Regions from separate parts of the Massilia sp. 9096 genome, predicted to be linked through region 2. Evidence: predicted binding sites of a transcription regulator. Region 2 holds the regulator's gene; the other holds the start of a gene.
The links. The regulator NrdR, encoded in region 2, represses ribonucleotide reductase genes. The targets are predictions, from matches to a motif close to CACNANATNTNGTG.
Positions count from the first base shown of each region.

Region 1 (14,363 bases), 3.0 Mb from region 2:
GGTCGTGGCCGACCTGCGCAACGTGGTCGAAGGCGACGCCGCGCCGGACGGCAAGGGCACGCTCGCGATCGAGCGCGGCATCGAAGTGGGCCATGTGTTCCAGCTCGGCACCGCCTATTCCGCCGCGATGAATTGCGTCTACCTGGACGAGAAGGGCCAGCCGGCGCCGATGCAGATGGGTTGCTACGGCATCGGCGTGACCCGCATCCTGGGCGCTGCGATCGAGCAGAACTTCGACGACAAGGGCATCGTCTGGCCGGATTCGATCGCGCCGTTCGAGCTGGTGCTGTGCCCGATGGGCTACGACCGCAGCGAGCTGGTCAAGACCGAAACCGACCGCCTGTACGCCGAACTGCAGGCGGCCGGCATCGACGTGATCGTCGACGACCGCGGCCTGCGTCCGGGCGCGATGTTCGCCGACTGGGAACTGGTCGGCGTGCCGCACCGCGTCGTCATCGGCGAGCGCGGTCTCAAGGAAGGCAACCTGGAATACCAGGGCCGCCGCGATCCCGAGGCCACCGCCGTCCCGGCCACCGACATGGCCGGCTTCATCAAGGGTAAATTGAACAAGTGATGCGCAAGCACCGTATGCGCCAGGCGCCGGCCTGGCTCGGCGGCGCGCTGCTGTCCATCTTATTGATGAGCAGCGGCGCCGCATGTGCCGGCAACCAGAAGGAAGAAGCGTTGGCCGATTCGGTCCGCTCGGCGCTCGCGCGCGCGATCCAGGACAACCGGCCGCCCAAGCCGACCTTCCGCGACGAGCAGGCGCGCGCGCGTTACCAGCAGTGGTTCGAGACGGTGTCGGCGCGCCTGAAGCGCCGCCTGCCGGACGAACAGACGCGCACCGAGTTCCTCGAGTCGGCGTGGTACGAGGCGACCCGCGCCGGCCTCGATCCGGGCCTGGTGCTGGGCCTGATCCAGGTCGAATCGGCGTATCGCAAGTACGCGGTGTCGATGGTCGGCGCGCGCGGCTACATGCAGGTGATGCCGTTCTGGACCGGCATCATCGGCGACTCGAACCGCCGCGCGCTGTTCGACATGCAGACCAACCTGCGCTACGGCTGCTCGATCCTGCGCATGTACATCGACATGGAAGGCGGCAGCCTGTACCTGGCCCTGGGCCGCTACAACGGCAGCCGCGGCCGGCCCGAGTACCCGAACGCGGTGCTGGCGGCGTGGAAGAACTGGGAACTCAAGCCGCAGGCCATGGCGCCGACGGTGGTGGCGTCGCGCTGAAAAACAAAAAAGCCCCGCGAGCGGGGCTTTTGCGTATCCGGCTGTGAGGCAGCCTGATCTTATTATTTGAGGTGATCCGAAATCAGCTTGGTCATCTCGAACATCGAGACCTGGCCTTTGCCGCCGAAGACAGCCTTCAGCTTGTCGTCGGCATTGATCATGCGACGGTTTTCCGGGTCTTGCAGGTTTTGTTCTTTGATGTAATCCCAGACCTTCTTGGTCACTTCGGTGCGCGGCAGCGGCTTGGCGCCAACGACGGCGGCCAGGGTGTCCGACGGGGTCATCTCTTTCATGAAAGCGGCATTCGGCTTGCGGGCCGGTGCTGCTGCGGCTTTCTTGGCTGCGGGTGCTTTGGTTGCTGCTGCCTTGGCGGGTGCCGCGGCTTTTTTGGCTGCAGGCTTGGCAGCCGGCTTGGCAGCGGCTTTCTTTGCCGGCGCTGCTGCGGTGGATTTTTTGGCTGTTGCCATCTTCGAGCCTCCTAACGGAATTCATTGGAAAGTTGCGTCTTGTACGCACCGGCTTATATTGGTAGGGTTTTAGTGTTCGTGCAAGTCTTTTTCGACATTTTTTCACTCTAACAAGCATGAAAATGGCAGAGCGGGCCGCCCGTGTCGCGCCCGAGGGGAAAAACCGCTGTTTCGGGCCTGAGTGGCGGGTAAACGAAGGGCGTAAAAAAGCCGTGCGCGGCGCTTGCCGGGCACGGCTTTCATGGCGTTTGAACGCCAAAAACGATCAGCGCATGCCGGGCATCATGCCCTTCATCCCGCGCATCATCTTCATCAGGCCGCCGCCCTTGAGCTTCTTCATCATCGTGTTCATCTGGTCGTACTGGGCCAGCATGCGGTTCACTTCCTGCACCTGTACGCCGGCGCCGGCGGCGATGCGGCGCTTGCGGTTGGCCTTGATCAGCTCGGGCTTGGCGCGTTCGGCCGGCGTCATCGAGTCGATGATGCCGCACATGCGGCGCACCTGCTTCTCGGCCTGGTCCATGTTGGCGCCGGCCGCGGCCTGCTGGAACTGGGCCGGCAGCTTGTCGAGCAGGCCCGACATGCCACCCATCTTCTTCATCTGATTCAGTTGGGCGCGGAAGTCGTTCATGTCGAACTTGCCACCCGACTTGATCTTGTTGGCCATGTCGGTCGCGGCCTGCATGTCCACGCCCTTGCGCGCTTCTTCGACCAGGGCCAGGATGTCGCCCATGCCCAGCACGCGGTTGGCCATACGGGCCGGATCGAAGGCTTCGAGGCCGTCCAGCTTTTCCGAGACGCCGGCGAACTTGATCGGCTTGCCGGTCACGTGGCGCACCGACAGCGCCGCGCCGCCGCGCGAATCGCCATCGAGCTTGGTCAGCACCACGCCGGTCAGCGGCAGCGCGTCGTTGAAGGCCTTGGCGGTGTTGATCGCGTCCTGGCCGAGCATGGCGTCGACCACGAACAGCGTCTCGACCGGATTGACGGCGGCGTGCACCGCGGCGATCTCCTGCATCATCGCCTCGTCGATGCCCAGGCGGCCGGCGGTGTCGATGATCAGGACGTCGTGGTAGTGCTTTTTCGCCCAGTCGAGCGCATTGCGCGCGATGTCGACCGGCTTGTCGGTCGCGGAGGACGGGAAGAAGTCGGCGCCGACCTGCTTGGTAACCGATTCGAGCTGCGCGATTGCCGCCGGACGATACACGTCGGCGGAGACGGTCAGCACCTTTTTCTTCTTCTGTTCCTTGAGGTACTTGGCCAGCTTGCCGGTGGTGGTGGTTTTACCCACACCCTGCAGGCCGGCCATCAGGATGATCGCCGGCGGCTGCTGCGCGAACGACAGCTGGGCGGCTTCGGGGCCGAGGTCGGCGCCCATCAGGGCCGCCAGTTCCTTCTGCACCACGCCGACCAGGGCCTGGCCCGGCGACAGCGAGCCGATGACTTCCTCGCCCAGTGCTTTCTGCTTCACGTTGGCGATGAATTCGCGCACCGCCGGCAGCGCCACGTCGGCCTCGAGCAGGGCCATGCGCACTTCGCGCAGCATCTCCGCGGTGTTGGCTTCGGTCAGGCGCGCCTCGCCGCGCATGGTCTTGACGACCTTGGCAAGACGTTGGGTTAAGTTATCCAGCATGTTCTACCTTCGACTGATATATAGGTGCGACTCAGGGAAGAAATTCCGAGCGGCCAAATCGCCATTTTACCCCATGTCGGGGCGTATTTTCGCTGGACAAGACCGAGTGTTGGGGCTCACGCAAGCGCATGGCTGACTCGGTTTCCGCGCCTGCCCGGTATTCCCGGCCGTCCGGGATGGTGTAGACTCGCGCGTATGCAAATCACCTTCTTCATTGCCGCTGCGATCCTGTATGCGGTATGCACCCTGCTGCCGTCGCGGCAGGGCGCAGTCATTTCAGGCGTCACCGCGCTGGCATGGGCGCTGCACGGCGCGGCCTTGTGGCCCGACATGCTCGCGCACGGCACGCTGCGGGTCGGCTTCGCCTTCATGCTGTCGGCCGCGCTGTGGATCTCGGTGGCCGCCTGGTGGGTCGAGAACCGCAATTTCGCGCTGGACGGCATGCGCCGCATGGTGATGCCGTTCGCCGCGCTGGCCGCGATCCTGCCGCCGCTGTTCCCGGGCAGCCTGATGCCGGTGCAGGACCAGTCGCCGGCCTTCGCCTGGCACGTCGCCGTGGCCGTGCTGGCCTACAGCACGCTCACCATCGCCGCCTTCCACGCCGTGCTGATGGCCTTCCAGGAGTCGCGCCTGCACACGCGCGGCGCCGCCGGCGGCGGCTGGCTGGCCGCCGCGATCGACCAGCTGCCGGCCCTGCTGACCATGGAAAAGCTGCTCTTCCGGATGATCGGCATCGGCTTCGTCCTGCTCAGCCTGACCGTGCTGTCGGGCGTGGTCTTTTCCGAACAGCTGTTCGGGCGCGCGCTGCGCTGGGACCACAAGAACGTGTTCGCGCTGCTGTCCTGGATCCTGTTCGCCGCGCTGCTGGCCGGGCGCCGCTGGCGCGGCTGGCGCGGCAAGACCGCGCTGCGCTTCACGCTGGCGGGTTTCGCCACCCTGGCGCTGGCTTATGTCGGCAGCCGTTTCGTGTTTGAAGTCGTTCTGCATCGGGGGTTCGTATGACGCGGCTGTTATTCTGGATTGCGCTCATCGTCCTCGTGGTGATGGCGGTACGCAGCAAACTGCGCGCGATGACCGCGCCGCGCTCGCCCGGACCCGTGCCGGGACCGCAGCCCAATATGCAGCCCGGTGCGCAGCCCGGCGCGCAGGCCAACTGGCAGCGCGTCCCGGACCAGTCCGAGCGCATGTCCTGCTGCGCCCAGTGCGGCGTCTATTTTCCCTCGTCCGAGGCGGTCAGCGCCAACGGCCGCGAGTACTGCTGCGCCGCGCATGCGCGTCACTGATGCGCCGCTGATGCGCCGGCTCGATCCGCACGTTGTGGTTTTTGCATGAGGCGCTGGCCCGCGCTGTCCGCCGAGTCGCGCGCGACCTTCTGGCGCTCGCTGCAGACCTTCACCGTGACGCGGATCGTGATCACGCTGGTGCTGCTGCTGTACATCAGCTTCGACGCGCGCTACGGCCGCGGCATCGGCGACACCTATCCCGAGACCTGTGTCGCCTACCTGGCCGCGGCGCTGCTGTTCGCCGGCCTGACGTACTTCTGGCGCCGCCGCTTCGTGCTGCAGCTGCTGTGCCAGATCCTGACCGACATCGGCGTGATCTCGCTGCTGTACGTCGCCGCCGGCGGGGTGCGTAGCGGGCTCGGCCTGCTGTACCTGTTCCCGCTGGCCGGCGCGGCGATCCTGGCGCCGCTGCTGCTGGCGCTGTTCTCGGCCGCGCTGGCGACCCTGTTCGTGCTCGGCGAAAGCGCCTGGAACCTGCTGCTGGGCGGCGAAGCCGCGCTGATGCAGGCCGGGATCAGCGGCGCCGCCTTTTTTGCGCTGGTGCTGGTGGTGAACCGCCTGGCGGCGCGCCTGATCAACCAGGAAGAGCTGGCCGCGCGCCGCGGCGCCGACCTGCGCATCCAGCAGGCGATCTACCGCATCGTGGTGGACGACGTCGACGACGGCATCCTGGTGCTCGGGCGCGACGGCTCCCTGTTCGGCGCCAACCCGGCGGCGCGGCGCATGCTCGGGCTGGAGTCCGAGCTGGGCGAGGAGGGCGCGGGCCTGCGCCTGGCCGACCTCGGCGCGCTCGAGCCGGTGGCGCAGAGTTTCGAGGCCTGGCTCGGCAGCCTTGATGCCAGGGCGGCGCAACCCACCGGCTACGTGACGGTCAAGCGCTGGCACGAGCCGCACGGCCCGGCGCGCGGCCGGCTCGACCAGCCGGTGCACCTCAAGTTGCGCTTCGCGCGCGTGGATGCGGCGGGCAGCACCGCCAACGCCGCCGACGAGCGCAGCGTGATCTTCCTGCAGGACGTGAGCGCGATCGAAAACCAGGCACAGCAGCTCAAGCTGGCGTCGATGGGGCGCCTGACCGCCAGCATCGCGCACGAGGTGAGGAATCCGCTGTCGGCGATCGGCCACGCGACCTCGCTGCTGGCCGAAGACCTGCACGGACCGGCCGAACAGCGCCTGCTGCGCATCGTGAACGACAACGTGGCGCGCGTGAACCGCATGGTCGAGGACATCCTCAAGCTGTCGCGCAAGGTGCAGCCGAACGGCGAGCCGGTGGCGCTGGCCGGCTTCCTGGCCGAGCTCAAGGCCGAGTTCACCGAAACCCACGGTTTGAAAGCGGACATGGTCTGGATCGGCGCCGATGGCGGCCGCAGCGTGCGCTTCGACGGCCTGCACCTGCGCGAAGTGCTGGTCAACCTGCTCGGCAACGCGGTGCGCTACGCCAGCGGCGCACCGGGCAGCATCCGCGTGTTCCCCGTGCCCGACGCCACCGGGCGCATCGAGCTGCACGTGCAGGACGACGGCCCCGGCATCACGCCGGAAGTGCGCGCCCACCTGTTCGAGCCGTTTTATACGACCTCGAGCAAGGGCACCGGCCTGGGACTGTACCTGGCGCGCGAGCTGTGCCTGAACAACGGCGCCATGCTCGATTACGAATACCGCGCCGACGAGTCCGCCGGCGGTACGGCGGGCGGGCGCTTCGTGATCACTTTCGCGGCATCTTAAAATACAACCATATAGTCACGGAGATTGCTTGCGATGAGTGCACCCCGCATTTTGGTTGTGGACGACGAAGCGGATTTGCGCGAGCTGCTCGAGATCACCCTGCTCAAGATGGGCCTGGACGTCGACAGCGCCGCCACCGTGCGCGAGGCGCGCGGCCTGCTCGGGCAAAAAGAGTACGCGCTGGTGCTGACCGACATGCGCCTGCCCGACGGCATGGGCCTGGAGCTGGTGCGCGAGGTGGCCGGCAACCATCGCCATACGCCGATCGCCGTGATCACCGCCTACGGCAGCGCCGAGAACGCGGTGGTCGCGCTGAAAGCCGGCGCCTTCGACTACGTCTCCAAGCCGGTGGTGCTGGACGACCTGCGCCGGATGGTGCGCTCGGCCCTGAAGCTGCTTGATGCGGAAAGCGCGCAGGGCGCGCCGCACGCGGGCGGTTCGCGCCTGATCGGCGGTTCGCAGGCGATGCAGGCCTTGCGTGCACAGATCGAGCGGCTGGCGCGCTCGCAGGCGCCGATCGCCATCAACGGCGAATCGGGCAGCGGCAAGGAACTCGCGGCGCGCGAGATCCACGCCCAGAGCGCGCGCGCCGGCAAGGCGTTCGTGGCCGTCAATTGCGGCGCGATTCCGGAAGCGCTGATGGAAGCCGAGTTCTTCGGCTACCGCAAGGGCGCCTTCACCGGCGCCAACGACGAGCGCGACGGCTTCTTCCAGGCCGCCAGCGGCGGCACGCTGATGCTCGACGAGGTGGCCGACCTGCCGCTGGCGATGCAAGTCAAATTGCTGCGCGCGATCCAGGAGCGGCGCGTGCGCAAGATCGGCGCCACGGCCGAGGAAGCGGTCGACGTGCGCATCGTCAGCGCCACCCACAAGGACCTGGGCAAGCTGGTCGAGAACGGCGGGTTTCGCCAGGACTTGTTTTACCGGCTGAACGTGATCGAGCTGACCCTGCCGCCGCTGCGCGAACGCCTGGACGACTTGCCGTTGCTGACCGATGCGATCCTGGCGCGCCTGGCCGGACCGGGCAAGGCGCGCCTCGGCGCCGGCGTGCTCGAGGCGCTGCAAGCCTATTCCTTCCCGGGCAACGTGCGCGAACTGGAAAACGTGCTGGAGCGGGCGCTCGCCTTTGCCGATGATGGCGTGATCGAAGTCGGCGACCTGCTGCTCAAGGGCGCGCGCCTGGGCGACGCGGCCACGCGCGCGGACACGCCTGCGCGCGTGCAAGCGCCTGCGCATGCGCCCGCGCCCGAGGCCGTGCCCCCGGCGCCGTTGGCCACCGCCCCGGCCGCGCCCGCAACGGCTGAAGCGCCCGCAACCCCATCGGCCGCCGATCCGCTGCCCAGCAACCTGCCGGACTACCTGAGCCAGGTCGAGCGCGACATCATCCTGCGCGCCCTGAACCAGACCCAGTTCAACCGCACCCAGGCCGCGGGCCTGCTCGGCATCAGCGTGCGCCAGCTGCGCTACCAGATGCAGAAGCTGGACATCCAGGCGCCCGAAGCTTGAGATGACTCATGCAAGCCGCATGATGCCGCACGATTGAACGTGGTGTCGAAGGTGCGATTTCCGCACCATGGTTGCGCGCTCCGAACGGCATGTTAGTGCTCACTTCATGCGAAGCCCCCACATTCCTTGCATCGGCAAATGTCAAGGCTGAGCCAGTAAAAAAATCCGAAGACCGATCTCTTTGATATTGGCAAATATCGACTACAATTAGGCCTATACAGCGATCGAACACTATATCTAGTGGTCGGTCCAAGAAAAGAAACAGAAGCAGGAACAGCAGCAAGAGGGGCCCGTGCCCGGCGCGTTCGACATGGTGCTCCTTTTTCCAGTTTCCAAAAAGTTATCAGGCTGCCAACTTTAGCGTGTTGGCAGCATCCATTTGTAACCCTGTGATGGCCGCTCGTCATCCCTGGAGGCTCAATGCAAACATCTACGGACATTTCCACCCTTCCCGACGCAACCGAACTGGTTGAAGGCGGCGACTATCGCATCATCCGCCGCAACGGCGCCGTGGTGCCGTTCCAGCCCAGCAAGATCGAGGTCGCGCTGACCAAGGCCTTCCTGGCCGTGAACGGCGAACAGCACCGCGACTCGGCGCGCGTGCGCGAACTGGTCGCCCAGCTGACCAACAACGCGGTGTCGGCGCTGGTGCGGCGCCAGCCGAACGGCGGCACCTTCCACATCGAAGATGTGCAGGACCAGGTGGAACTGTCCCTGATGCGCTCGGGCGAGCATGAAGTCGCGCGCGAGTACGTGCTGTACCGCGCCAAGCGCATGGACGAGCGCCGCGCCGCGCGCGAAGCGACCGGCGCCAACGGCAGCGCTGCGCCGCAATTCACGGTGGTCGACGGCGGCGTGCGCCGCGCGCTCGACATGAACGAGGTCGCCGGCCTGATCAACGCTGCCTGCGTCGGCCTGGAAAAGCACGTCGACGCCGACGCCATCCTGGCCGAGACCGTCAAGAACCTGTACGACGGCGTGCCGGTCGAGGAACTGCACAAGTCCGCGATCCTGGCTGCGCGCGCGCTGATGGAAAAAGACCCGGCCTACAGCCAGGTCACCGCGCGCATCTTGCTGCACACGATCCGCAAGGAAGTGTTCGGCAAGGAAGTCCCGCAAGCCGGCGCCGCCGCCGAATACGTCACCTACTTCCCGCAGTACATCGCCAAGGGCATAGCCGCCGAGCTGCTCGACGAGGAACTCGGCAAGTTCGACCTGCAGAAGCTGGCCAAGGCGATCGTCGCCGACCGCGACCTGCAATTCGGCTACATCGGCCTGCAGACCCTGTACGACCGCTACTTCCTGCACATCCGCGAAACCCGCATCGAGATGCCGCAGGCGTTCTACATGCGCGTCGCGATGGGCCTGTCGCTGCGCGAGGAAAACCGCGAAGCGCGCGCGATCGAGTTCTACAACCTGCTGTCGACCTTCGACTTCATGAGCTCGACCCCGACCCTGTTCAACTCGGGCACGCGCCGCTCGCAGCTGTCGTCGTGCTACCTGACCACCGTCGCCGACGACCTGGAAGGCATCTACGACGCGATCAAGGAAAACGCGCTGCTGTCGAAGTTCGCCGGCGGCCTGGGCAACGACTGGACCCCGGTGCGTGCGATGGGTTCGCGCATCAAGGGCACCAACGGCAAATCGCAAGGCGTGGTGCCGTTCCTGAAAGTGGCCAACGACACCGCGGTGGCGGTCAACCAGGGCGGCAAGCGCAAGGGCGCGGTCTGCGGCTACCTGGAAACCTGGCACCTGGACATCGAGGAATTCCTCGACCTGCGCAAGAACACCGGCGACGACCGCCGCCGCACCCACGACATGAACACCGCGAACTGGATTCCGGACCTGTTCATGAAGCGCGTGATGGAAAAGGGTTCCTGGAGCCTGTTCTCGCCGTCCGAAGTGCCGGACCTGCACGACAAGGTCGGCCAGGACTTCGAGCAAGCCTACGTGGCGTACGAAGCCCGTGCGGCGCGCGGCGAAATGACCGTGTACAAGAAAGTCGAAGCGCTCGACTTGTGGCGCAAGATGCTGTCGATGCTGTTCGAAACCGGCCACCCGTGGATCACGTTCAAGGATCCGTGCAACATCCGTTCGCCGCAGCAGCACGTCGGCGTGGTGCACTCGTCGAACCTGTGCACCGAGATCACCCTCAACACCAACGAGGAAGAGATCGCGGTCTGCAACCTGGGTTCGGTCAACATGCCGGCCCACATGAAGGGCGACGGCCTGGACGTGGTCAAGCTGCAAAAGACCATCCGCACCGCGATGCGCATGCTCGACAACGTCATCGACATCAATTACTACGCCGTCGACAAGGCGCGCAACTCGAACCTGCGCCACCGTCCGGTCGGACTGGGCATCATGGGCTTCCAGGACTGCCTGCACATGATGCGCGTGCCGTTCGCGTCGGATAAAGCCGTGGAATTCGCCGACCGCTCGATGGAAGCTGTCTGCTACTACGCCTACCTGGCCTCGACCGAGCTGGCCGAAGAGCGCGGCCGCTACGGTTCGTACGAGGGTTCGCTGTGGGACCGCGGCATCCTGCCGCAGGATTCGATCAAGCTGCTGGCCGAAGCGCGCGGCGCCGAGTACCTGCAGCAAGACACGTCCGAGACCATGGACTGGCCGCTGGTGCGCAACCGCATCAAGCAGTTCGGCATGCGCAACTCGAACTGCGTGGCGATCGCCCCGACCGCGACGATCTCGAACATCATCGGCGTGTCGGCCTGCATCGAGCCGACCTTCCAGAACCTGTACGTGAAGTCGAACCTGTCGGGCGAGTTCACCGAGATCAACTCGTACCTGGTGCGCGACCTGAAGGCGCGCGGCCTGTGGGACGAGGTCATGATCAACGACCTGAAATACTTCGACGGCTCGCTGTCGCGTATCGACCGTGTGCCGCAGGACCTGCGCGACATCTACGCGACCGCGTTCGAAGTCGAGCCGAAGTGGCTGGTCGAAGCCGCCTCGCGCCGCCAGAAGTGGATCGACCAGGCCCAGTCGCTGAACATCTACATGGCCGGCGCCTCGGGCAAGAAGCTGGACGAGACCTACAAGCTGGCCTGGCTGCGCGGCCTGAAGACGACCTACTACCTGCGCACCATCGCGGCGACGCACATGGAGAAGTCGACCACCCGCACCGGCGCGCTGAACGCGGTGCCGGTCGACGGCGGCCTGGCAGCCGGTGCGGCGGCCGCGGCCGCGGCCAGTGCGGCGATGTCGGCGCCGGCCCCGGCCCCGACGGCTTCGGCCGAGATCGTCGACGGTGCGGCCTGCTACCTGCGTCCGGGCGACGCCGGTTTCGACGAGTGCGAAGCCTGCCAGTAATCCTATGATCCGCCGCTCCTGCGTGTGCAGGGCGGCGTCACACCCGAATAATCAAGAAGGAACACATCATGGCTCTCTCCTGGGACGATGAACCGGTCGCAGCACCGGCCCCCGCAGCCGGCGCGGTTGCCAACGCAAGCGCCGCCGAAGCCTCCACCGCCGACGTCGCCAAGCGCGTGAACGCCGACGACAAGCGCATCATCAACGGCCAGACCGACGTCAACCAGCTGGTCCCGTTCAAATACAAATGGGCCTGGGACAAGTACCTGGCCGGCTGCGCCAACCACTGGATGCCGCAGGAAGTGAACATGCAGCGCGACATCGAGCTGTGGAAGAACCCGAACGGCCTGACCGAAGACGAGCGCCGCATCGTCAAGCGCAACCTGGGCTTCTTCGTCACCGCCGACTCGCTGGCCGCCAACAACATCGTGCTGGGCACCTACCGCCACATCACGGCGCCGGAATGCCGCCAGTACCTGCTGCGCCAGGCGTTCGAAGAGGCGATCCACACCCACGCCTATCAATACATCGTCGAATCGCTGGGCCTGGACGAGAAGGAAATCTTCAACGCCTACAACGAGATCCCGTCGATCCGCGACAAGGACCAGTTCCTGATCCCGTTCATCGAGGCCATCAACGATCCGCAATTCCACACCGGCACGCTGGAAAACGACCAGAAGCTGCTCAAGTCGATCATCGTGTTCGCCTGCCTGATGGAAGGCCTGTTCTTCTACGTCGGCTTCACGCAGATCCTGGCGCTCGGCCGCCAGAACAAGATGACCGGCGCCGCCGAGCAGTACCAGTACATCCTGCGCGACGAGTCGATGCACTGCAACTTCGGCATCGACCTGATCAACACGATCAAGATGGAAAACCCGCAGCTGTGGACCTTTGAATTCAAGGAAGACATCAAGCAGCTGTTCGTGAAGGCCGTCGAGCTCGAGTACCGCTACGCCGAAGACACCATGCCGCGCGGCGTGCTGGGCCTGAACGCAGCGATGTTCAAGGGCTACCTGCGCTTCATCGCCAACCGCCGCGCCGTCCAGATCGGCCTGGAGCCGCTGTTCCCGAACGAGGAAAACCCGTTCCCGTGGATGAGCGAGATGATCGACCTGAAGAAGGAGCGCAACTTCTTCGAGACGCGCGTGACCGAGTACCAGACGGGTGGGGCGCTCAGTTGGGACTAAGCTGGGATTGATTTCCTGCTCGACCGTATCGTCTGCAAAGCCCGCCGCCCGGCGGGCTTTTTCTTTGGCGGAGCAGGACATCGAGGCGTCATGTGGCCGTGCTATCCTGCCGCCATGCTCACCAGTCCGCTCCTGCACCAGACCCCGCATATCCTGCACGGCTTCGGCACCCGCCACGACGACCTGGCGGCCTGCTTTCCCGCGCTGTGGCCGCGCCGCCCGATCCAGCACGAGCGCCACGGCACGCGCATCGCCATCGTGACCGAGCCGAACCAGGACGGGGGCGAGGCCGACGGCATGTTCACCGACCGGCCCGGCCTGCTGCTGGCGATCGCCACCGCCGATTGCGTGCCGATCCTGCTGGCGCGCCGCGACGGCGCCGAAGTCGCGGCGCTGCACGCCGGCTGGCGCGGCGCGATGCACGGCATCGTCGATGCGTTCGCCGATCTCGTGCGCACGCGCGGGGGCGCGCCCGGCGACTGGATCGCGGCGGCCGGACCGGCCGCGCACGCGTGCTGCTACCAGGTCGGACCGGAAGTGGTCGACGGCTTCGTCGAGCGCTGGGGCTTCGCCCCCGAGGTCGTGGCGCCGCGTCCGCGCATGCTCGACCTGCCGGCGATCGTGCGCCTGCAGCTTGCGCGCGCCGGGTTCGCCAGCATCGATGCGCGCACCGAATGCACGATGTGCCACCAGCGTGACGACGGCCACCACACCTTCCACAGCTACCGCCGCGACCGCGCGACGCGCACGCCGGTGGTCGACGTGCACTGGTCGGCGATCGCCATCGCGCCACGTTGATCGTTCGCTGACGCGGCCTGCGAGGCGCCCGCGCACACGCGCGTGCGCACGCGTGCTCCACAAGCTTGGCACTGAGGCTATCATGCGCTGAAATCGAACAGCACAGCCATGACCGGCCCAGGAGACTTCGCATGACCGACCGCTTCGCCCTGCATGTCGCATCCGATGCCGACGACGCCGACGCCGGCTTTCGCGCCGGCCTGCTGCGGGCGATCGCGCAGTGCGACGACCTGGCGCAGGTAGCGGCCTTCGGCGCCGGCGACGCCCAGTCGAGGGCTTTCAAGGACGCCTTGCGCCAGCTCGGCTACCGCGGCGGTGTCGACCACATCGCACCCGGCCGCCCGCAGGACATCGAACGTTTCGGCACCCTGCTCCAGACCTCGCCCGACCTCGCGCGCCTGGCCTGGCGCCGCCTCGGCCTGGCCGGTGCAGGCGGGCGCCGCTACAGCTTGTGCGGCATCGCGCACGCCACCGCAGCGCACGCCGACATGAGCGCGATCGCCGGCCTGCTTGCCGCGCCGCTGCGCAGCTGGGACGCGCTGATCTGTCCCTCGCGCGTGGTGCGCGACAGCGTGCGCGCGATCCTCGAGCGCCAGGGGGCCTACCTGGCCGCGCGCTTCGGCGCCACGCGCTTCGAGCTGCCGCAGCTGCCTTTGATCGCGCCCGGCGTGCACAGCCGCGACTTCGTCTTCGACGACGCCCAACGCCACGGCGCGCGCGCGCGCTTCGGCATTGGCGCGGACGACGTCGCCTTCCTGCACGCCGGCCGCCTGTCCTTCCACGGCGATGCGCACCCGCAGCAGATGCTGGTCGCGCTGGAGCGCGCCGCCATGGCCGGCCGCGCCGTGCACCTGCTGCTGTGCGGGCGCTTCGACGAAGCCGGCGCCGAACACGGTTTGCGCGAAGCGGCTGCCGTGCTGGCCCCGTCGGTCAAGCTGACCATGCTCGACGCGCATCCCGACCATCACGTCGACGCATGGGCCGCGGCCGACGTCTTCACCGCGATGGCGGACAGCGTGCAGGACTGCGCCGCGCCGCTGCTGCAGGCGATGGCGGCCGGGCTGCCGTGCGTGGTCAGCGATTGGGGCGCATACCGCGACACCGTGCGCGATGGCGTCGAGGGTATCGTGATCCCGACCGTGATGCCCGGACCGGGCGCCGGGCTTGATCTCGCGCAGCGTTACGACGATGGCGTGGACAGCTA
Region 1 covers NZ_JQNN01000001.1:3,604,624-3,618,986, reverse strand. The annotation lists gene FA90_RS15490 (proline--tRNA ligase) at 1-574, shown strand, start outside; gene FA90_RS15485 (lytic transglycosylase domain-containing protein) at 640-1,236, shown strand; gene FA90_RS25780 (SWIB/MDM2 domain-containing protein) at 1,299-1,703, opposite strand; gene ffh (signal recognition particle protein) at 1,969-3,336, opposite strand; gene FA90_RS15470 (inner membrane protein YpjD) at 3,532-4,338, shown strand; gene FA90_RS15465 (PP0621 family protein) at 4,335-4,619, shown strand; gene FA90_RS15460 (PAS domain-containing sensor histidine kinase) at 4,665-6,338, shown strand; gene FA90_RS15455 (sigma-54 dependent transcriptional regulator) at 6,372-7,844, shown strand; gene FA90_RS15450 (ribonucleoside-diphosphate reductase subunit alpha) at 8,265-11,174, shown strand; gene FA90_RS15445 (ribonucleotide-diphosphate reductase subunit beta) at 11,243-12,361, shown strand; gene pgeF (peptidoglycan editing factor PgeF) at 12,452-13,159, shown strand; gene FA90_RS15435 (glycosyltransferase family 4 protein) at 13,291-14,363, shown strand, end outside.
Region 1: a site for NrdR is predicted at 8,074-8,087, ahead of FA90_RS15450 (ribonucleoside-diphosphate reductase subunit alpha). Genes of this name have one in related genera too.

Region 2 (14,363 bases):
GCAACACGGAGCTGCCCGTACAGCGAGGAGAATGAAGATGGACCAGCCGCTGCCGTCCCGGACACCCGCCGCGTCCTCTCCCGATCCCATGGCGCGGCTGCGCGAGATCCGTCGCCTGGTGCAGGCGAATAATCGCTCGAGCCTGCCGGATGAACTGATCGTTTGCCAGATCTACATGGAATCGCGCTTCGACGCCTGTGCCGAAGCCGACGGCAGCAGCGCGCGCGGCCTGATGCAGCTGCTGAAGGTGGCCAACCGCGAGCTGTTCCGGATCGACAACCTGGCCGCGCCTCCAAGCCAGCGCCAGCCCGAAACCGCGCTGTACGCGCGCGCCGACGCCTTCCACGACAGCCCGGCCTTCATCGACGATGCCGTCAACATCCAGGCCGGCACGCGCTACCTGCAGCTGCTGGTCGACCGGGCCCGGCGCGCGGGCAGCCCGGACCCGGTGGCGCAAGCGTTCAAGGATTATCGCGGGGTGCGTAACGGCATCTACTATCGGAAGATCCGCGCGGCGGCCGAGCACCTGAAGCGCCAGCCCGATTCGATGGCGGCGTTCAAGGTGCTGGCGGCGTAGGGGAGGACTGGAAACAAAAAAGCCACCTCAGTTGCCTGAGATGGCTTTTCTGCTACTACACATTCTGGTAGGCCGTGCGGGGCTCGAACCTGCGACCAACGGATTAAAAGTCCGCTGCTCTACCAACTGAGCTAACGACCCGGAAGAGGCCACATTATAGGGGCGGGCGGCCGGGCTGTCAAACGCACATCAACGGCGTCAGCCCAGGCCCGCGCCCGGGGTTACTTGAGCGAGGCCAGGCGGTCCTTGGCGGTCTGCGCGGCGGACGAATCGGGAAACTTGCTGATCAGCTGCTGCAGCGCCTTCTTGGCGGCTTTCTTGTCCTTCATCTCGTTGTAGCTGGAAGCGATGTTGAGCATCGCGTCCGGCGCCTTCGGGCTGGAACCGTAGTTGGACACCACGCTCTGCAGGGCGGTGATCGCGTTTTTGTAGTCCTTCTGGGCATAGTAGGCGTTGCCGAGCCAGTATTGCGCGTTCGGCGCGTAGGCCGATTGCGGATAGCGGCGGACGAAATCCTGCATCGACGCCGCGGCGCCCTGGTAGTCGCCCGTGGTGAACAGCTTCATCGCGGCGTCGTAGGCGCCTTTTTCGCTCGGCATCACTTCGGCGGCCTGGCCGTCGATGGTCTCCTGGCGCGGCTCGAGCTTCTTGATGCGGCCGTCGAGGTCGGCGTACAGGTCTTTCTGGTTCTTCTGGGCCTGGGCGATGTCGTTGGCCAGCACTTCGATCTGGCCGCGCAGGCGGGCGATTTCCTGCATCGTCTGATCGTGCTGGGCCAGGATGTCGAGCGTGGACGTCTTGTCGGCCTTGGTGTCGATGCGGGCGTTGAGGTCGCGCGCCATGGCGTCGACCTTGGCGCGCAGGTCCAGGATCGCTTTACGTGCTTCATCGTCGTCGAGGATGCCGGCGCTGGCGTGCAGCGGCAGCCAGGCGGCGAGGGCGATGGCGACGGCCGCGAGGCGGAACTGGGACAGTTTGATCATTGTTGACTCTTTCTAAACCTAATGGCTTGATTTTCAAATGAAAACAGGGCGGGAAGCAGTCTGCACTGCCCCCGCCCTGCTGTCAATCCACTGTCAGCCTCGCGCCGTTTACACGGCGGCGATGGCGTCGAGCTTATTGATAGACGATGTCGGCGCGGCGGTTTTCAGCCCAGGCCGCTTCGTCGTGACCAGTGGCCTTCGGCTTTTCCTTGCCCAGCGACACGGCTTCCATCTGGCCGTCGGCCACGCCCAGGGCGGCCATCGACTTGCGCACGGCTTCGGCGCGCTTCTGGCCCAGGGCCAGGTTGTATTCGGTGCCGCCGCGCTCGTCGGTATTGCCCTGGATCAGGACTTTACGGTTGGTGTGCTTGGTCAGGTAGCCCGAGTGGTTCGAGACCACGGCCTTGCCGTCGTCGCGCACCGAGTAGCTGTCGAAGTCGAAGTAGACGCTGCGGTTGGCCAGTACGCCGCCCGGTTGATCCAGTTCGTCGGTGGTGGTCTCGACCGGCGCGACGTTACGGGTGGTGTCGGCCGGGGCCTGAGCGGCGACCGGCGGCTTTTCTACGACCGGTGCCGGTTCGGCGACTTTGGTCGACGAGCAGGCGGACAGCAGGGCCGCTGCCGACGCAACGAGGGCTGCAATTTTCAGATTACGCATGGTTTTTCTCCTGGTCAAAAATATTTACTTCATAAACGGGCCCCAGCTGGGCTCCCGAATGTTTCCCGCTTGCGTCGACAGGTTTTGCTTGATGCGCCCGTCGACCGACACCACGGACAGCGCGGTACGGCCGCCACCCTTGGTCGCATACATGATGTATTTGCCGTTCGGCGAAAAACTCGGTTCGGTGGCCCCATCGGCCAAGCGTTGTTCCTGGCCGCTGGCTAGGTCCATCGCATACAGAGAAAAACCCCCGCTGCGTTGCGAGATCCACGCCAGCGTCTTGCCGTCCGGGGATACACGAGGGCTGATATTGTAGCTGCCATTGAACGTGACACGGGTGGCCTGGCCGCCGTTCGCGCTCATTTTGTAGATTTGCGGACCGCCGCTGCGGTCGCTGGTGAAGTAGAGAGACTGGCCATCGGCCGAAAAGCGCGGTTCGGTATCGATGCCGGAGCTGTTGGACACGCGGTGCATGCCGCTGCCATCCGCGTTGACCACGAAGATCTGGGTATTGCCGGTCTTGGACAGGGCCAGGGCCAGCTTGCTGCCGTCCGGCGACCAGGCCGGGGCCGAGTTGTTGCCCTTTTCGTTGGCCACCACGGTGCGCTTGCCGGTGATCAGGTCCTGCACGTAGATCACGGGTTTGCGCAGTTCGAATGAGACGTAGGCGACCTTGGTGCCGTCCGGCGACCAGGACGGCGAGATGATCGGCTCGCGGCCGTGCGCCGCCACTTGTTCGTTGGCGCCGTCGGCATCGGCCACGACCAGGGTATAGTCGCGGCCGGGGTTCTGCTTGACGTAGGTGATGCGGGTGCTGAAGATGCCGCGCACGCCGGTCAGCTTTTCATACACGTCGTCGGCGATGCGGTGCGCCTCCAGGCGGGTACCGTTGGCGCCGAACGAGCCGGCCAGCTGCGACAGCTGTTTCTGGTTGACGGTGTCGAGCAGCTTGTAGCGCACCTGGAAGCGGCCGTCGGCCAGCTTGCTGACCGAGCCGACCACCAGCGCATTGGCGCCGCTGGCCTTGAAGGCGTTCAGGTCGACGTTGGCGCTGTCCGAAATGGCCTGGTGCGCGTCGATGACCTTGAACACGCCGCTGCGCTCGAGGTCGGCGCGGATGATGGCCGAGACCTGGTCGGGCGCGACGCCTTCCTCGGCAAAGGCGGCCACCGCCACCGGGATCTGGTTGCTGCCCACGCCGGCGATGTCGATGCGCAGCTGGGCATGCGCGGCCGCGCCCATCAGCAGGGAGGCCGAAAACAGCAGGGTATGTAGTTTTTTCATAGTTCTCTCATTAGTTGGAGCCCGGCGATCACTGCATATCCTTCATCTTGAAGTTGATCTCCAGGGACCGGTCTACCGTACCATCCTTCTTCTTGGGCAGCGGCGAGGACGCCTTGATCGCGCGTTCGATCGCGTCGTCGAACGCTGGCACGCCGCTGCTCCTGGTCTTGCGGACCGAAATGATTTCACCGGTCGGCAATTGATCCACGTGGAAGGTTACGACAGGATTGCCCGGATCGTCGCCACCGTAGGATGAGTTGCCCTTGACCTTGGCCGTGATCGCGGCGACGTAGCCGGCGTCGCGGTGCGGTGCGCTCGATTTCTCGGCCGCACCGGTGCTGTTGGCGCTGCCGCTGCCGGCGGCGGCCGCCATCATGCGCTTCAGGTCTTCCTGGCGCTGCTTGTCGAGCTTGGCCTGTTCGGCCTTGTCCGCTTTCGCCTTGGCGAGCTTGTCGGCTTTTTCCTTCTCCAGCTTCTTCTTGGCGTCGGCTTCCTTCTGCGCCAGTTCCTTGGCCTTCTGTTCCTGGGCCGCTTTCTTGTCGGCCAGTTCCTTCTCTTTCTTGTCCTCGGCTTCGCGCTCTTTCTTCTCGGCCAGTTCGCGTTCCTTCTTCTCGGCCAGCTTGGCTTTCCTGGCGTCCTCGCGCTTCTGCTCGGCGATGCGGTCCAGGCGCTCCTGCTCGCGCTCGCGTTCCTCTTCTTCCTGCTGCTGTTGCTGCTTGCGCTTCAGTTCATCCTTGCGCTTCTTCTCGCGCTCGAGCGCGATGTCCGGCGGCGCCGGCTGCTTGACGACCGGCTGCTCGACCGGCGGCGGTGGCGGCGGCTCGACCGCTTTCGGGGTCGGCTCGGGCGGCGGTGGCGGAGGCGTGTCCGGCTGCGGTTCGGGTTCGGGCTGCGGCGGGGGCGGCGGGGCCGCGGTCTGGGTCTTCATGTCCCAGACTTCGGCCTCGACCGCGACCGGCTCGTGGTTCTGCCAGCTCACGCCGATCGCCAGGAAGGCCAGCAGCAGGGCGTGCACGCCCACCGCCAGGCCGATCGACGGCCAGCGCTTCGGTTCGGGCGGCACGTAGTGCGGACCGCCGTCGTGCTGGTCAGTCAGGTTGTGCTTCGTCGCCGACATTCGATGCACTCTTTACTTGGTCGCCAGGCCGACGCGGCTGATGCCCATCTTCTTGGCTTCCGAAATCAGCTGGATGACGTCGTCGTACTTGCTGTCGCGGTCGCCGGCGATCAGCACCGGCAGGTCCGGATTGCTCTCGTGCAGCTCGCGCAGGCGCTGCACCACCGCGGCGCGGTCGGACACGTCTTCGAACGGCTGCGGATGCTTGCCGGACACGCCGATCGACAGCTTGGCGTCGGGCTTGATCGCGACCTGGATGTAGTCGTCCGGCGGCTGGGTCGAGCGCTCGGCGTTCGGCAGCTTGATCTCGGCCGGATTCTGCGACGGCGGCACCGCCATGAAGATGATGAGCAGCACCAGCATCACGTCGATGTAGGGCACGACGTTGATGTCCGACTTGAGCTTGCGGCGGTTGCCGCGCATGCTGCTGTTGAAGGCCATGACTATTGCTCCTTGCCCGCTGCTCAGCGCGACTGGCGCTGCAGGATGTTCGAGAATTCCTCGACGAAGCTTTCGAAGCGGATCGCGAGGCGGTCGATGTCGTGGGTGAAGCGGTTGTAGGCCACCACGGCCGGAATCGCGGCGAACAGGCCGATCGCGGTTGCGATCAGCGCCTCGGCGATGCCCGGCGCCACGGTGGCCAGCGTTGCCTGCTGCACGCTGCCCAGGCCGCGGAAGGCGTTCATGATGCCCCAGACCGTACCCAGCAGGCCGATGTAGGGCGAAACCGAACCGACCGAGGCCAGGAAGTTCAGGTGGGTGTCGAGCGAATCGAGTTCGCGGTGGAAGGCGGCGCGCATCGCGCGGCGCGCGCCGTCCAGCACGGCGTTGACGTCGAGCGCATCGCGCGAAGCCTGCTTGCCCTTGATGAATTCGCCCATGCCGGCTTCGAAGATGCGCGCCAGCGGGCCGCTCTGGTCGCGCTGGCTGCTGGCGCTCTGGTGCAGCGTGTGCAGGTTGCCGCCGGCCCAGAAGTTGCGTTCGAACTGCTCGGTCTGGCGGCGCGCGGCGCGCAGCGCGAACAGCTTGCGGAAAATGTAGGTCCAGCTGAACAGGGAGACACCCAGGAGCAGGGCCAGGATCAGTTTGACCAGGATGTGGGCGTTGCTGATCAGTTCAATGAAGGAGAGGTCTTGGACTGCGTTCATCGGGTGCGGTGTGGTGTGGTCAGATGGGTTTCGAAGCGCTCAGCATTCAGGCGGCCTGCATTTTAGCAGCGACCATGTCGGGCAGGGAACGCGGCCGCATCGACGCCTTGTCGATGCAGCCGACTTTTACGTCGGCGCTGGAGAGCAGGGTGTCGCCGCGCCAGGCTTGCTGCGCGAACTGGATCGAAGCGCGGCCTAGCTTTTTCACGCTCAAGGTCAGCTTCAGTTCATCGTCGAGGCGGGCGGCGGAAACATACTCGATGACGGCGCTGCGCACCACGAAAGCGACGCCGTCGCGCTCCAACAGGTCTTGCTGGTGAATGCCGAGCGCGCGCAGCCATTCGGTGCGGACCCGTTCGAAGAACTTCAGGTAATTGGCGTAATAAACGATGCCGCCGGCGTCCGTATCCTCGTAATAGACTCGAACTGTCCAGGTGAAAACTGAAGGCATTTCAGCTGCCATAAATGAAAATGGGAAACATTTTACGCCATTTTTATGATTGATATGTACGCTGGCGTACATATGCCCGCAAGTTGAGCTGCAATTCGCGGCAGGCCCCGGCGTTCGGACCTGATGAAACGTGCAGTAGACTTGACCGGATCATGTCAAGCCAACCACTGTAACACTTTTTCACACCACATGGCGCTGCTGATACAAAGCGCAACAATACAGATTCGCCCACGGTCATGGCGCGTGCAGGCAGGCCGAGCGGCACCTGCCTCGTGTCGGCCGATCGGCTCAGTTGCGCTTGATGTTGAACGGCGCGAAGCCCTGGCAGGTCGGCATCAGCTCGATCAGGTTGACGTTGACGTGCGGCGGCAGGCTGGCGATCCAGAAAGCGGTCGCGGCGATGTCTTCGGCGGTCAGCGGCTGCGTGCCTTCGTAGACCTTGGCCGCGGCGTCGTCGTCGCCCTTCATGCGCACGTTCGAGAACTCGGTGCCGCCGCACATGCCCGGCGCGATGTTGGTGGCGCGCACGCCGGTGCCGACCAGGTCGGCGCGCAGGTTCAGCGTGAACTGCTCGACGAAGGCCTTGGTCGCGCCGTACACGTTGCCGCCCGGGTAGGGGTAGTGGCCGGCCACCGAACCGAGGTTGATCACCAGGCCGCTGCCGCGCTCGACCATCTGCGGCAGCAGCGCGTGGGTCATGGTCACCAGGCCCTTGACGTTAGTGTCGATCATGGTTTCCCAGTCTTCGAGCGGCACTTCGTGCGCCGGCTTGGTGTTCAGCGCCAGGCCGGCGTTGTTGATCAGGACGTCGATCTGGCGCCAGGATTGCGGCAGCATCGACAGCGCTTCCTCGATCGAAGCCTTGTCGGTGACGTCCATCTCGACCGGCAGCGCCGATTCGCCCAGTTCCGCCGCGAGCGCGTCGAGGCGGTCCTTGCGGCGTGCGGCCAGCACCACCTGGTGGCCATGCTTGACGAAGGTGCGCGCCATGGCGGCGCCGAAGCCGGCCGATGCGCCGGTGATGAAAACGATCATGATGAAGTCCTGGGAAGGTGGCTGCAATAAGATATGCGCTACGAACTGCGGGAAGCTGCAAACTGTCCGATTGTAGCCGAAATGGCCATCTTGAGTGAGCGGCAAGCCTGCCTCGGGCCGGCATCGAGCGCGCTGCGCGTCATTGACAGCAGGTCATCGGTTTCCTTGCCTGTCCACTGGGACATCACTTACAATCGCTTCTTCCTTTTACGTCTCACGTAACTGGCGAAAACCGCGCGCCGTGCCGGCGCGGCGAAGGTGGGGTTCCACCGGGGAACGTGAGATGCCGTTTGCCGTTCGCCTGGGCAGCCACCGATGGGTATGCGCCGATCGCAAGGTCTGTACGCGCGGCTGTCCGCATTGCGCGCGGTCCCGCCTTTCAGCGCCGCCTGTTGCCTGGTACTCGAATCGATTGGAGTTTTTTCATGTTTGCAAAAGATCACACGCTGGCCAAGGTCGACCCGGAACTGTGGGGCGCCATCCAGAAGGAAAACCAGCGCCAGCAGGACCACATCGAGCTGATCGCATCCGAAAACTACACGTCGCCGGCCGTGATGCAGGCCCAGGGCTCGCAACTGACCAACAAGTACGCCGAAGGCTACCCGGGCAAGCGCTACTACGGCGGCTGCGAATTCGTCGACGTCGCCGAGCAGCTGGCGATCGACCGCGTCAAGGAACTGTTCGGCGCCGAAGCCGCCAACGTCCAGCCGAACTCGGGCTCGCAAGCCAACCAGGGCGTGTTCTTCGCCATGCTCAAGCCGGGCGACACCATCATGGGCATGTCGCTGGCCGAAGGCGGCCACCTGACCCACGGCATGGCGCTGAACATGTCGGGCAAATGGTTCAACGTCGTCTCGTACGGCCTGACCGAGCAGGAAGACATCGACTACGAGGCCATGGAACGCATGGCGCGCGAGCACAAGCCGAAGCTGATCATCGCCGGCGCGTCCGCCTTTGCCTTGCGCATCGACTTCGAGCGCTTCGCCCGCATCGCCAAGGAAGTCGGCGCCTACTTCATGGTCGACATGGCCCACTATGCCGGCCTGATCGCCGCCGGCGAGTACCCAAACCCGGTCCCGCACGCCGACTTCGTCACCTCGACCACGCACAAGTCGCTGCGCGGCCCGCGCGGCGGCATCATCCTGATGAAGGCCGAGCACGAGAAGGCCATCAATTCGGCGATCTTCCCGGGCATCCAGGGCGGTCCGCTGATGCACGTGATCGCCGGCAAGGCGGTCGCGTTCAAGGAAGCGCTGTCGCCGGAATTCAAGGCTTACCAGCAGCAGGTCGTCAAGAATGCCAAGGCGCTGGCCGAGACCCTGATCGCGCGCGGCCTGCGCATCGTCTCGGGCCGCACCGAGTCGCACGTGATGCTGGTCGACCTGCGCTCGAAAGGCCTGACCGGCAAGGAAGCCGAAGCGATCCTGGGCCAGGCGCACATGACCACCAACAAGAACGGCATTCCGAACGACCCGCAGAAACCGTTCGTGACCTCGGGCATCCGCCTGGGCAGCCCGGCCTTCACCACCCGCGGCTTCAAGGAAGAGGACGCGGTCAAGGTCGGCCACCTGATCGCCGACGTCCTGGACAATCCGCATGACGCCGCCACGATCGAACGCGTCAAGGCCGAAGTCAAGGTCCTCACCGACAAGTACCCGGTCTACCAAGTTTGATGGTGGGGCCTCGACAAACCTGCTGCGTGTTGCAGCGACGGCCTGCGATGCTCACCGTACCGGATGTACGGCTGCGCTTCTCGGCCGCCGCTGCGGCCGCTCGCTACGGTTTTTCGAGGCCCGTTACGTTTCGGGCGTTTTAAAAATCAATTGCTCAGTAGCACTCAGCGCTTATGAAATGTCCGTTCTGTCAGCATGAAGACACCCAGGTGCTCGACACCCGGGTGTCCGAAGTCGGCGACGCCATCCGGCGCCGGCGCCGCTGCGTCCAGTGCGACAAGCGCTTCACGACCTATGAGCGGGTCGAGCTGTCGATGCCGATCATCGTCAAGAAGAACGGCAGCCGCACCGAGTTCGAATCGTCCAAGCTGAGCGGCAGCCTGCGCCTGGCGCTGCGCAAGCGCCCGGTGCCGGCCGCCGCGATCGACGCCGCCGTTGCCTCCATCGAAGAGAAGCTGCTCACCAGCGGCCGCCGCGAAGTCGACACCGGCTACGTCGGCGAGCTGGTGATGCAGGAACTCAAACGCCTCGACAACATCGCCTATATCCGCTTCGCCTCGGTGTACAAGAACTTCAAGGATTTGTCGGAGTTCCAGGAAGCCATCGCCGAAGTGGGGCAACCGCGCAAGCCGGCAGGCGAGTAAGCGGTTTAACCTGCGCCGCCGCTGCGGCACTCCATCCCCGATTTAGTTCCGTCTTTAAGCTTGAGCCAGCTCCCCGGCTCAGGTCGTCATGCCTGATACCTTCTCGGCTCGTTCAATCGCGTCGAAAGGATAGGCATGTTTCTGCGTTGCAAAGCACCGGCGGCGGTGGCGTACCGCGGCTTTACGCTGGCCGAGGTATTGGTCGCATTGCTGGTGGTCGCGGCCGGCATCGCCGGCGCCGTCGCCTTGCAGACGCGTGCGCTACGCGCTGCGCGCGAGGCCGAGCGCTTGTCCGGCGCCACCCGCCTTGCGGCAGCGCTGGCCGAACGCATGCGCGCGAACGCGGTATCGATCGCGCTCCCGGACGCCGCCAATCCCTATCTCCAGTTCGATTACGACAGCGCGGCCGGCGTGCTGCCCACGGCCGACGCCTGCTTTGGCGCCGACTGCACGCCGGCGCAACTGGCGGCTTTCGATTTGTCCGAGACCGCGCAGGCGCTGGCGCAGGTTCCCGGTGCGCGCATCCGCGTGTGCCGCGATGCGGCCGCGCCCGCGGATGGCGCCGCCTTGCCGCCATGGGCGTGTGACGGCCAGGGCGGGGCGCCGGTGGTGGTCAAGCTCGGCTGGCGCGAGGGTGAGGCGGCTGCCGCGCCCAGGCTGCAGCTGACGGTCGCAGGTGGCGCCGCCGTGGGTGCGGGGGCGCCATGATCGGCATGCGCGTGCGTGGCCTCAGTCTGGCCGAGATGCTGGTGGCGCTGGCGCTCGGCCTGGCCACGGTGCTCATCGCCGGACGCCTGCTGCTGCTCGCCACGCGCGCGCAGGCGGCGCAGGCGGAAGCGGCGGCGCTCGACGATGGCGGGCGCTACGCGGCCGAGTTGCTCGGGCGCGCCGTGCGCCAGGCCGGCTACGTCGACGCTGCGCTGCTGGCCGCGCCCGATGCCGCCGCCGCGGTCGACGCCATGCCCGCGGCCGTCGCCGGCTACGACGCGCGCTCGCTGAGCCGCACCGCCAACGCCCTCGACGACCCGTTGCCCGACCAGGTCAACGGCAGCGACGTGCTGGCGCTGCGTTTTCCCGGCGCCGGCGCGCTGCCCGGCGGCGACGGCAGCATGGCCAGCTGCGCCGGCGTCCCGGTCGCGCAAGGCGAGCAGGGCTGGAGCATCTTCTACGTCGCGCGCAACGCCGACGGCGAGGCCGAGTTGCGCTGCAAGTACCGCGGCGCCGCCAACTGGAGCGCCGATGCGCTGGTCAGCGGCGTCGACGGCTTCCAGGTGCTGTACGGCCTGGACACCGACACGCCGCCGGATGGCGTGCCCAACCGCTACGTCAACGCCGACGCCATCCGCGCGCTCGACGCCGCGCTGCCGGCCGGTTTGCCGCCCGGGCAGTTCAACCGGATCACGCACTGGAAACGGGTGGCCAGCGTACGCGTCGGCCTGCTGCTGCACGGCATCCGGCCGACACGCGCGGACAGCGCCGCCGGCGTGTATCGCCTGCTCGGTCCGGGCGCGTCGGATCCGGGCGACGCCGGCAGCGTGCTGGACGAAGCCACGTTCACGCCCGAACAACGGCGGCGCGAGCGGCGGCTGTTTTCGATGACTTTTGCGCTGGAACGTCCGCTGCCGGTGGCGATGCCGGCGGCGCCACCTCCATCGCCGGGAGCGTCGCCATGAAGTCGCACCTGTCGCGCTATCTTCCTTCCCAGCCGCCGCGCCAATGCTCGGGCAAAGGCCGGCGCGAGCGCGGCATGGTGCTGCTGTTCGCCTTGCTGCTGATGCTGGTCGCGATGATCGCCGCCCTGGCCGTGGCGCGTACCGGCTTCGCCTCGATCGCTGGTGCGCGCCATGAACGCGAGCGCCTGCTGGCGCACGGCGCGGCCGAAGCGGCACTGCGCGACGCCGAGCGCGACATCGCGGGCGCCGGCCCGCCGGCACGCGCGGCCATGTTCGCGCCAGGCGCGGCGCCGGCCTGGCCCAGCGGCTGCGGGCAGGGCGCCGCCGATCGTGGCCTGTGCGCACAGACCAACCCGCCGGCCTGGCAGGCGCTCGACCTGGCCGCGCCCGGCAACCCGGCGCTGGTTCCCTACGGCGGCGTCACCGGCGCGCCGATCGGTACCGGCGGCCTGCTGCCCGCGCGTGCGCCCGTCTACCTGATCGAACGGCTGGCGCCAGGCGCCCAGCCGGGCGCGTTGTACCGGATCACGGCGATCGGTTTCGGCGCGCAGGCGTCGATGCTGGTGGTGCTGCAGGCCCTGTACCGCACGCCCGCTGCGCCATCCGCTCCGCCGGCGCCTGCGCCAGCGCCTGCCGGTCCTGCCGGCGCTGCCGATGACCAGAACGATGACGGCGACCATGACGGGAGCGGCGGCGCCAGCCCGGCTGCGCCTTCTCAATCGTCGCCGCTGCCGGCCGGCCGCATCGGCGCGCGCGAGATCGTCAACTGGCGCCAGCTGCACGCCCAGGCCCAGCCTTGAATCCGGCATCGCGAACAACACCCGCATCACTGCACACGAACGAAGGAGACCCGATGGACGACACAAGAACGGACTGGGGCTTCACCCTGGTCGAAATGATGATCGTGATGGCGATCGTCGTGATCCTGGCGGCGCTGGCCTGGCCCAGCTACAGCCGCCAGACGGTGCGCGTCAAGCGCGTCGAGGGCCAGGTCGCGCTGATCGACGCCATGCAGCAGCAGGAACGTTTCCGCTCGCAGCACAACCGCTACCTCGAATTTTCCTCGACGGCCAGCGAGGACGAGGCGCAGGCCTTTCATTGGTGGTCCGGGCACGCTCCGGCCAGCAGCGCCTACGAGCTCGATGCGCACGCGTGCGCGGACACGCCGCTGGCCGAGTGCGTCGAGATACGCGCCCGGCCCGGCACCGCCAAGGTCGACGCGCGCTTTCGCGATCCCGACTGCGGCGTGCTGACGCTGGACAGCCTGGGCCGCCAGGGCGCCGAGCCGGCCGCGGGCGCCAACGTGCGCTGCTGGCCATGAGGCCCGGCCGCAGGGGCGCGATGACGCTGATCGAATCGCTGGTCGTGCTGGCGATCGCCAGTGTGGCCCTCGGCCTGGCGGCGCCCGACCTGGCTGCGCTGCTGCGCGTGCAGCGCTTGAGAGCGGCCAGCGGCGAGCTGTTCGCCGCAGTCGGCCTCGCGCGTGCGCAGGCGCTGGCGCGCGGCGAGATCGTCGTGCTGGCGCCGCACGATCCGGCCGGCCTGGACTGGCGCAGCGGCTGGACCGTGTTCGTCGACCGCGACGGCGACGGCCGGCCCGGCGCGGGAGAAGAGCGGCTGCTCGAGCACGGCCCGCTGGCGAGCGGCATCGCGGTCGACTACGCCTTCACGAGCCCAGCGCCGCCGCACTATATCGCCTACAATGGCGCCGGGCGCGGCTGCAGTGCGGCCAACGCAGCGCAATCGCGCCTGGGCACGCTGTCGCTGTTCGCCGGGATTGAGGGCGGCGACGCGATCCGCCGTATTAAAATCAACATGCTGGGCCGGGCGCGCTTGTGCGATCCGGCGCGCGACGCCGGTTGCGACGGCGCCGCCGCACCGTCCGGCCCATGACGCTTGCCCTTGACTCTTATCCCTTGATCGATCGAGACCGAACCACCGTGCAGACAGACACAGCGCAGATTCACGACGATGCCGCAGGCATGGCCCTGGCCCTGGCCTGGGCGGCGAAGGGCATGTACATCACCACGCCCAATCCGCGCATCGGCTGCGTGATCGTGTGCGACGGGGAGGTGATCGGCGCCGGCCACACCCAGCCGGTCGGCCAGGCGCACGCCGAGGTGCAAGCGCTGCGCGACGCCGCCGCACGCGGCAACGACGTGCGCGGCGCCACCGCCTACGTCACGCTGGAGCCGTGCAGTCACTACGGCCGCACGCCGCCGTGTTCGCTCGCGCTGGTGCAGGCGGGACTGGGCCGCGTGGTCTCTGCCATGGTGGATCCGAATCCGCTGGTGGCCGGGCGTGGCCTGGCCCAGCTGAGCGAGGCCGGCATCCAGGTGGCGTCGGGCACGATGGCCGAGCAGGCCTATGAATTGAACATCGGCTTCTTCCAGCGCATGCGCCACGGCCGGCCCTGGGTGCGCCTCAAAACCGCCGCCAGCCTGGACGGCGTCACCGCGCTCGAAAACGGCGAAAGCCAGTGGATCACCGGCCCGGACGCGCGCCTGGACGGCCATCGCTGGCGCGCGCGCGCGAGCGCGATCCTGACCGGCATCGGCACCGTGAAAGCCGACGATCCGCAGCTGACCGTGCGCGGCGTCGAGGCCGAGATCGGCCCGTTCGTGCCGCCGCGCCGCGTGATCGTCGACAGCCGCCTCGACATCGCCCTGGATGCGCGCATTCTGCAGGGCGAGCCGTGCTGGATCGTCGCCGCCCAGCCGGATGCGGACAAGGAAGCCGCCCTGCGCGCGGCCGGCCACGAGATCATCATGCTGCCGAACGCCAAGGGCAAGGTCGATTTGCCGGCGCTGATGCAGGAACTCGGCCGGCGCGAAATCAACGAACTGCACGTCGAGGCCGGCTCGAAACTGAACGCCTCGCTGGTGCGCGAGGGCTGCGTCGACGAATTGCTGGTCTACCTGGCGCCCAGCCTGATCGGGCCGGGGCAGGGCATGTGCGCGCTGCCGCCGCTGGCGCGCCTGGCCGACAAGAAGCAGCTGCGCTTCCACGCCATCGACCGCGTCGGCAGCGACGTGCGCATCCTGGCGCGCTTCGAAGACCGACAGCCGCCGGCGCGAGCCGTATCCCAAGAATCGAATTGAACTGAACCAAGAAGGA
Region 2 covers NZ_JQNN01000001.1:572,924-587,286, forward strand. The annotation lists gene FA90_RS02440 (lytic transglycosylase domain-containing protein) at 38-577, shown strand; tRNA gene FA90_RS02445 (tRNA-Lys) at 643-718, opposite strand; gene ybgF (tol-pal system protein YbgF) at 799-1,560, opposite strand; gene pal (peptidoglycan-associated lipoprotein Pal) at 1,694-2,218, opposite strand; gene tolB (Tol-Pal system beta propeller repeat protein TolB) at 2,243-3,505, opposite strand; gene tolA (cell envelope integrity protein TolA) at 3,534-4,622, opposite strand; gene FA90_RS02470 (biopolymer transporter ExbD) at 4,635-5,063, opposite strand; gene tolQ (protein TolQ) at 5,087-5,770, opposite strand; gene ybgC (tol-pal system-associated acyl-CoA thioesterase) at 5,817-6,221, opposite strand; gene FA90_RS02485 (SDR family oxidoreductase) at 6,510-7,256, opposite strand; ZMP/ZTP riboswitch at 7,465-7,570, shown strand; gene glyA (serine hydroxymethyltransferase) at 7,682-8,929, shown strand; gene nrdR (transcriptional regulator NrdR) at 9,103-9,573, shown strand; gene pilV (type IV pilus modification protein PilV) at 9,709-10,281, shown strand; gene FA90_RS02505 (PilW family protein) at 10,287-11,246, shown strand; gene FA90_RS24735 (pilus assembly protein) at 11,243-12,046, shown strand; gene FA90_RS02515 (type IV pilin protein) at 12,100-12,567, shown strand; gene FA90_RS02520 (GspH/FimT family pseudopilin) at 12,588-13,139, shown strand; gene ribD (bifunctional diaminohydroxyphosphoribosylaminopyrimidine deaminase/5-amino-6-(5-phosphoribosylamino)uracil reductase RibD) at 13,229-14,347, shown strand.